2 regions of the Paenarthrobacter sp. NEAU-H11 genome follow, and region 1 is predicted to be linked to the other one. Evidence: predicted binding sites of a transcription regulator. Region 1 holds the regulator's gene; the other holds the start of a gene.
The links. Region 1 encodes LexA, which represses DNA repair genes until DNA is damaged. Its sites were predicted from a motif close to TCGAACANNTGTTCGA; they were not measured.
Positions count from the first base shown of each region.

Region 2: the regulator LexA is predicted to act here: its motif matches at 2,427-2,442, upstream of ACQ3DC_RS15395 (shikimate dehydrogenase).

Region 1 is NZ_JBNZGA010000021.1:27,788-31,960, forward strand. It holds gene ACQ3DC_RS19380 (ATP-dependent DNA helicase) at 1-1,785, shown strand, start outside; gene lexA (transcriptional repressor LexA) at 1,819-2,553, opposite strand; gene ACQ3DC_RS19390 (LysM peptidoglycan-binding domain-containing protein) at 2,879-3,295, shown strand; gene ACQ3DC_RS19395 (histidinol-phosphate transaminase) at 3,401-4,173, shown strand, end outside.
Region 2 is NZ_JBNZGA010000012.1:91,084-95,256, reverse strand. It holds gene ACQ3DC_RS15405 (MFS transporter) at 1-1,291, opposite strand, end outside; gene ACQ3DC_RS15400 (IclR family transcriptional regulator) at 1,524-2,351, shown strand; gene ACQ3DC_RS15395 (shikimate dehydrogenase) at 2,524-3,405, shown strand; gene ACQ3DC_RS15390 (bifunctional sugar phosphate isomerase/epimerase/4-hydroxyphenylpyruvate dioxygenase family protein) at 3,405-4,173, shown strand, end outside.

The sequences.
Region 1 (4,173 bases):
CTCCAGACACAGATTGTGGGCAGGGACCTGCCCCGGCTGCTCAAGGCCATCACCCCCGCCCTGGACAGGCCGGTCAAAGTGGCCCTGGTCAAGGGCCGCTCCAACTACGTTTGCCGGCACAAGCTGGAAGGCGGCTTCCCCAGCGAGGAGCCGGCCGAAGGCCAGCTTTTCAGCCTGGGCGAGGACACCAGCGTCCCGCATTTCGCCGCAGCCGTGGGCGGCCCCTCGTCCCAGCTCGGCAAGGAGGTGGTGCGGCTGCGGGAGTGGGCGGAGAAGACCGCCACCGGCGACCGGGATGAACTGCTGCCGGGCGTCACGGACCGTGCCTGGCGGCAGGTTTCGGTGACGTCCATGGAGTGCCTGGGCTCCCAGAAGTGCCCCATGGCTGCGGAATGCTTCAGCGAACTGGCGCGCCAGGACGCTGCTGAAGCGGATGTTGTGGTCACCAACCATGCGATGCTCGCCGTCAGCGCGTTCGAAGGCCTGGCCGTCCTGCCTGAATATGACGTGGTGGTGGTGGATGAGGCCCATGAACTCCAGGACAGGGTTACCGGGGCGGTCTCCGGCCAGCTCTCGGTGGCCATGGTCCACGCCGCTGCCGCCGGTGCGCGGAAGCACACGGCCATCACCGTTGATGCGTTGAACGCCGCAGCCGCCAACTTGGAGCTTGCCCTGGCAGGCGTGCCGAACGGGCTGCTCCCGAACGGGCTCAATGATGAACAGCTGGACTGCGTGGACCAGCTGCGGGACGCCTGCCGGGCTGCCCTCTCGGATTCAAAGGGGGACAGCAGCGCCACGGCCGACGGCGGCAGGCAGCTCGCGCGGTCGCGGCTGCTGCTCATCCTGGAACTTTGTGAACGGCTCCTGGCAGCCCGGGAGAACCGCGAAGTGGTGTGGTTTTCCCGTGCCAGTTCCTTTGACCCTGCACAGGGATTCTCCCCGCCGGACGAGACCGCTCCTGCGTTGATCAACATCGCGCCGCTGTCCGTTGCCGGGAGGCTGCGCGAAGGACTCTTCGCCGGCCACACGGTGGTGCTGACCTCCGCGACGCTGGCCATCGGTTCCGCGTTTGAACCTGCCGCGGGCGGACTGGGCCTGGTGGGTGACGGCGCCCCGAGCTGGACAGGCGTGGACGTGGGATCACCCTTCGACTACCCAAAGCAGGGCATCCTCTACGTGGCCGGGCACCTGCCGAAGCCCGGCAGGGGTGCTTCCCCGGAAGCACTGGACGAACTGGAAGCCCTGATCCGTGCTTCCGGTGGCGGGGCGCTGTGCTTGTTCTCGTCCCGGCGTGCGGCAGAGGAAGCGGCCGAGGCACTGCGCCCCAAGCTGGGGATGACCGTCCTCTGCCAGGGTGACTCCACCATGACCGGCCTGGTAAAGCAGTTCGCCGACGAGCCCGATACCTGCCTGTTCGGGACCATGTCCCTTTGGCAGGGCGTGGACGTCCCCGGCGGCTCGTGCCGGCTTGTGGTGATAGACCGCATCCCGTTTCCGCGGCCGGACGATCCCCTCATGACGGCGCGCTCACGGGCAGTAGCCCAGGCAGGTGGAAACGGCTTTATGTCGGTTTCGGCCACCCACGCCGCGATCCGGCTCGCCCAGGGGGCAGGCCGGCTGATCCGTTCCACGGGCGACAGGGGAGTGGTGGCCGTGCTTGACTCCCGGCTTGCCACTGAACGCTATGCAGGGTTCCTGCGCGGGGCGCTGCCGCCCTTCTGGTCCACAACAGACCGGAAGACGGCGATTGCCGCCCTGGAGCGGCTGGCCCGGGAAAACGCCTGAGGCCGTCTCGCTGTAGCGGACGGAGTTTCCCTGCTACAGCGAGCGGAGTACCGACACAACCTTGCCCATGATGGTGGCGTGGTCTCCGAGGATGGGCTCGTACTGGGTGTTCTGCGGGAGCAGCCACGTGTGGCCGTCGCGCTGGCGGAATGTCTTGACGGTGGCTTCGTCATCCAGGAGCGCGGCCACGATATCCCCGTTGGCCGCATCCTGCTGGCGGCGGACCACAACCCAGTCGCCATCGCAGATGGCTGCATCCACCATCGAATCCCCGGCTACCCGAAGCATGAACAGTTCCCCCTGGCCCACCAGTTGCCTGGGGAGCGGCATCACGTCCTCCACCAGCTGGTCGGCAAGGATGGGGCCGCCTGCGGCGATCCGGCCCACCAGGGGAACCATCGCCGTGTCCAGGGCGGTGGGCAGTTCGGTGACAGTCGCTGCACCGGGTGAACGGACGGCGGACGCCTGGCTTGCCGGCTTTGCGGCTCCGCCGTCCAGGGTCAGCGGCATCAGGACTTCCATGGCCCGCGGCCGCTTGGGGTCGCGGCGGAGGTAGCCAAGCTTCTCCAGCTGGGAAAGCTGGTGCGTCACGCTCGAAAGGCTCGCCAGTCCCACGGTGTCGCCGATCTCCCGCATGGACGGCGGGTACCCGTTTTCGTTGACCGAGCGCTGGATGGTTTCGAGGATCTTCTTTTGCCGTGGAGTCAGGCCCTTGGCGGTCCTCTTCGGTTGCGCGGTTGCCCTGCCCCCGGCGGCTGCTGCTGCCATATTCGCCAATGCCTTTCGGTTCCGCCGGCCCTCTCCATGGCCATGCCCTGGAAGTTCCCGCCCCTAAATGTCAGACCCTGCTGATCGACTGTCCAGGTGGTTGTTCTTTGGTTCAAAGCTAGGCCAGCCGCATTGCTTTTTCAAACATTTGTTCTAGCGAGTCTCGACAATGTTCGTTGATAGGTGCTAAAACAGAGAAAGCAAAGTTCGAATATATGTTCTACTCATTGCCCTGGTCATTCGAAGACTACGTCGGAAAAGGTCCGGCCGGGGGCGGAGGGGAGGACGTCCGGGCAGCACAGTACGGTCCAGGAGGGCTCAGATCATGTCAGCTACATCTGTTTCGCGGGGTTCACGCCACCAGCTGCTTTCGGTGCAGCAAATCCTGTCCCAGGCGGACAATCGGCAGGCCGGACGGCCTGCGCCTCTTCCGCCCCTTCGCCTGACCCGTCGCGGTCGCATCGTGCTGATCGGCATTCCGCTGGTCCTGCTCGCTGCCCTGCTCCTTTCGCTGGCAGGCTTTTTCAATGCCCCGGCCAAGGCGTCGGAGTCTGCGACGGATCTTGCAACGACGCCCACTGTCACAGTCACGGTCCAGCCTGGCGAGTCACTGTGGGGCATTGCGGCCGGTGTCGCACCGGAGCGTGATCCGCGGGACGTCGTGGCGGACATCGTGCTTCTCAATAACCTCCCGGCCGGCGCGGTCTTCCCCGGCCAGCAATTGTTCGTGCCCGCAAGTTAGGACCCGGCATTTTGCCTCTCCACGGGCGGCAGGGCGCGGCACGCCGGGAGCGAACAGGAAACCGTCACATTTTCCGGTGTCCGGCCCGGGCACTAAACTGTTCAGGTGAATGACCAGCTAGAGCGCCTGAACCGGCTTCCCCTTCGCAGCAACCTCCGCGGGCTTACGCCCTATGGCGCGCCCCAGTTGGACGTTCCAATCCTCCTGAACGTGAATGAAAACACCCACGGGGTTCCGGCTGACGTCAGGGCGGCCATTAGCGCAGCGGTGTCAGAAGCGGCAGCAGGACTCAACAGATACCCGGACCGGGAATTCACCGACCTGCGGAAGGCGTTGGCAGAGTACCTGGGGCACGGGCTGGATGAATCCAACCTTTGGGCGGCCAACGGCTCCAACGAAGTCCTTCAGCAGATACTCCAGGCCTTTGGCGGCCCAGGACGTACAGCGCTCGGATTCCCTCCCACGTACTCCATGTATCCCCTGCTGGCCAGCGGAACGGACACGGAATACATTGTGGGCGAGCGTGCCGGCGATTACGGTCTCAGTGCCGAATCGGCGGCGCGGCAGGTCAAGGAGCTGCAGCCCAACATCGTCTTCCTGTGCTCACCCAACAACCCCACGGGAACCGGCCTCGGGCTGGACGTGGTGGAAGCCGTCTACGAGGCCGGCGAAGAAAGCCAGTCCATTGTCATCGTCGATGAGGCATACCACGAGTTCGCGCATGACGGAACGCCCAGTGCGCTGACTCTGCTGCCAGGGCGGGAACGGCTGATCGTCTCAAGGACCATGAGCAAGGCGTTCGCCTTGGCAGGCGCCCGCCTCGGCTACATGGCGGCGGCCCCCGAAGTGGCTGACGCGCTGCGGCTCGTCCGTCTCCC
Region 2 (4,173 bases), on a different contig from region 1:
TCCTGAAGGATTCCTTGGCCGTGAGGGCGGAGATGACCGCGACGGAGCAGATGACGCCGGTAAAGATGCTGATCTGGACCCACCCGCCGGGCTTGATGCCGCCCATGGCCGCGACGATCGCCGGGGCGAAGCCTGCCATCAGGAAGCCCAGCTGGGTGCCGATGGCCAGGCCGGAGAAGCGCACCTTGGTGCTGAACATCTCGGCGTAGAAGGACGGCCAGACGGCGTTGGAGGCTGCGTAGCCGCAGGAGAAGAAGCCGATGGCTGCCAGGAACATCAGCGGCACGCTGCCGGATTCCAGGCTGAGCAGGAACACGGGGGTCAGCGCGGCACTGGCCACGGCACCGTAGATGAACACCGGCTTGCGGCCGATCTTGTCAGCGAGCATGCCGAAGAGCGGCTGGGTGCCCAGTGCCACCAGGTTGGCGCCGACGACGAGCCACAGCGTGGTGGTGCCGTCCACGCCGGCAACCGTCTTGGCGTAGCTGATGGCGAGGGTGCCGAACACGGTGGAGACGGCGGCGATGAAGGCGCAGCAGATGACGCGGAGGACGTCGCGCCAGTGGCCCTTGAGGAGGTCGGCGACAGGGAGCTTGGAGATCTGCGCGGACTTCTGTGCTTCCTCGAAGGCCGGCGGCTCGTGCAGGGTGCGCCGGATGAAGAAGGCAACAACAACCACCACGGCACTCAGCCAGAACGGGATGCGCCAGCCGATGCCGTACTTGATCTCGTCCGGAAGGGCGAGCACGGGGATGAAGACGAGGGCAGCGAGGATCTGGCCGCCCTGGGTACCGGTGAGGGTCCAGGAGGTGAAGAAGGAGCGGCGGTTGTCCGGGGCGTGCTCCAGCGTCATGGAGGAGGCGCCTGCCTGCTCGCCGGCGGCGGAGAGGCCCTGGCAAAGCCGGGCCAGGACCAGCAGGGCCGGAGCCCACCAGCCAACGGTGTTGAAGTCCGGAAGGCAGCCGATCAGGAAGGTGGAGGCACCCATCAGCAGGAGGGTGAACATCAGGACCTTCCGGCGGCCCACCCTGTCGCCGAAGTGGCCCAGGATGACGGCGCCAACCGGCCGCGCCACGTAGGCGAAGCCGAAGGTGGCGAAGGACATGATGGCCGCGTTCGCGTCAGCATTGGGGAAGAAGACCGTGGGGAAGATCAGGGCTGCGGCGGAACCGAAGATGAAGAAGTCGTAGTATTCGACGGCGCTGCCCAGGAAGCTGGCGAGGGCTGCCTTCTTCGGCGTCCCGGCCGGGGCGGCGATGCCTGGCTCAGTGGACGGAAGTAACTGGCTCATGGAGTTCCTTAGATGTGACGACTTTGTCGCGGATGGATCAGGGGGCTCGCAGCCGGCGTGGCCTGGGGTAGGGGCTTGGCCCGGCACGGCTGGACGGTTGGGAAAACCCGAACAGTAGCCACATGGTGGGAGCTACTTGTGCGATACAGCAATGATGGCTGTGAGTGGAGTCACTTGTCAAGAAAATAATCATCATCTAGAAATAGCTCTCACTATGTGGCAACATCGAGGTATGAGTGTGAATCAAACCACAGCTGACGACGATGCAGCTGTCGACATCAAAGCGGACGCCAAGGCGGCCAAGGCGGACCGTACGGACATGGTGGGCAAGGCCCTGGGCCTCCTGGTCCTCCTGGGAGACGAGCCCCGCGGCGCGAGTGCCGCGGAAATCTCCCGCCGTGCGGACCTGCCCTTCAGCACCACTTACCGCCTGCTGGGATCGCTGACGCGGGACGGGTTCGTTGATTATGAACCGGACGGGCGCCGGTACCACCTGGGCCTGAGGATCTTCCAGCTGGGCCAGCGGGTCTCGAACCACCACGGCTTCGCAGGAACGGCCATGCCGGTTTTGCGCCGGGTGACCGAGCAAACGGGTGAGGCAACCATCCTGAGTGTCCGGGACGGCCACCACCACCTGACGGTGAACAAGGTGGACGGCCCGCAGATGTTCAGGGTGACCAGCGACCCCGGACACCTGGGCTCCCTCTCCACTACCGCCGTCGGCAAGGCCCTGGTGGCCTTCGCGGAGGATGCCGAGCGGGAAAAGCTGTTGGCGGAGCTTCCGCTGGAGCGGTTGACGGAAAAGTCCATTACGGACCGCGACGCCTTCCGCGCCGAAATCGAGAAGGTCCGGGCCCAGGGGTATGCGGTGATGGATGAGGAGAACGAGGCCGGCATGCGCGCCGTCGCGGTCCCGCTCCTCAACTCCCAGGGCCACGCGTTCGCCTCGCTGGCCACTGCCGTTCCTGTCTTCCGCCTGAGCCTTGAAGGCCTGGAGGCGCACGTTCCCCTGCTGCAGGAGGCCGCGGCGGAACTGGCCGCGCGCCTTCCGCAGCGGTGAGCCAGGGCGTGCCCCATCGCACGAATACCGCAGATTCAGGCCCATCTGTTCGTATGTAGAACAAGAGTGCGAGAAGTGAACATTTGTTATATCGTTATTCCAGTCACCTGCTGGCTGCGTGTGCCCGAGGGCAACGCCGGCCGCCCGGTGCCGTATCAAAGGAGCTGCACGGATGAGTAATCGAACTGAGTCCTACCTCGTGGGACTGGTCGGCGACGGCGTGATGCCGTCACTCACCCCGCCCATGCACGAACGCGAAGGTGATGTGCAGGGACTGCGCTACCTTTACCGGCCCATCGACCTCCTGGAACTGGGCCTTTCCGGGGAATCCGTGGGAGAGCTCCTCAGGAGCGCCCGGAACCTCGGCTTCAATGGCCTGAACATCACCCACCCCTGCAAGCAGCTGGTCCTGCAGCACCTGGATGAGGTTTCTCCGGACGCCCGCCGGCTGGGCGCCGTCAACACCGTGGTGATCGAGGACGGCCGGTTCGTCGGCCACAACACCGACTTTTCCGGCTTTGCCGCCGCACTGGCTTCCGGCCTCCCTGCCGCAAAGCTGGACCGCGTGGTGCAGCTGGGTGCCGGCGGTGCCGGTTCCGCCGTCGCCTACGCCCTGCTCTCCGCCGGTGTCCGCCACCTGGACCTCGTGGACATGGACGCCGCCCGCGGCGCCGCCCGGGCCGCTGAACTGGCCGGCTTCTTTCCGGACAGCACCGTGACGGCACGGACGACGACGGAGCTGCCGCGGCTGATGCCTTTGGCCGACGGCCTGGTGCACTGCACGCCCGTGGGCATGGCCGCCCACCCCGGCGTTCCCCTCGACCTGGACCTGCTGGAGCCCCGGCACTGGGTGGCGGACATCGTCTACCGGCCCATCGAGACCGAACTTGTCCGCGGCGCCCGCGCCAAGGGCTGCGACGTGCTGGACGGCGGCCGCATGGCCGTGGGCCAGGCCGCCGACGCCTTCCGCATCTTTACCGGCCTCGAAGCGGACCCGGACCGCATGCGCAGCCACTTCCTGGAACTTGTGGCCGCAGAGGAGGTGGCTGCCTGATGCGCACCGGAATTGCCACCGTCTGCCTCTCCGGCACGCTGAAGGAAAAGATGCAGGCCTGCGCCATCGCGGGCTTCGACGGCATCGAGATCTTCGAACAGGACCTGGTCACTTCGCCGCTGAGCCCCGAGGACGTGCGGAAGATGGCCGCAGACCTCGGCCTGGGACTGGACCTCTACCAGCCGTTCCGGGATTTCGACGGCGTCACGCCGGACCTGCTGAAGGCCAACCTTCGGCGTGCTGAAGCGAAGTTCAGGCTCATGGGCCGGCTGGGCATGGACACCATCCTGGTCTGCTCCAACGTTGCCACGGCCACCATCGACGACGACGACCTCCGCGCCTCCCAGCTCTCCGAACTCGCGGAGCTGGCAGGGGAGCACGGCATCAGGGTCGCCTACGAGGCCCTGGCCTGGGGCAAGTACGTCAATGACTACGAGCACGCCTACCGCCTGGTGGAGATGGTGAACCACCCCAACTTCGGCACGTGCCTTGACTCCTTCCACATCCTCTCCCGCGACTGGGACACCGCGCCCATCGAGAAGATCAACGCGGAGAAGATCTTTTTTGTCCAGCTGGCGGACGCCCCCAAGCTCTCCATGGACGTCCTGTCCTGGAGCCGCCACTACCGCGTGTTCCCGGGCGAAGGCCAGTTCGAGCTCGCCAAGTTCATGGGCCACGTGGTCCGAGCCGGCTACGCCGGCCCGGTCTCGCTGGAAGTCTTCAACGACGTCTTCCGCCAGTCCGACGTCGACCGCACGGCCGTGGACG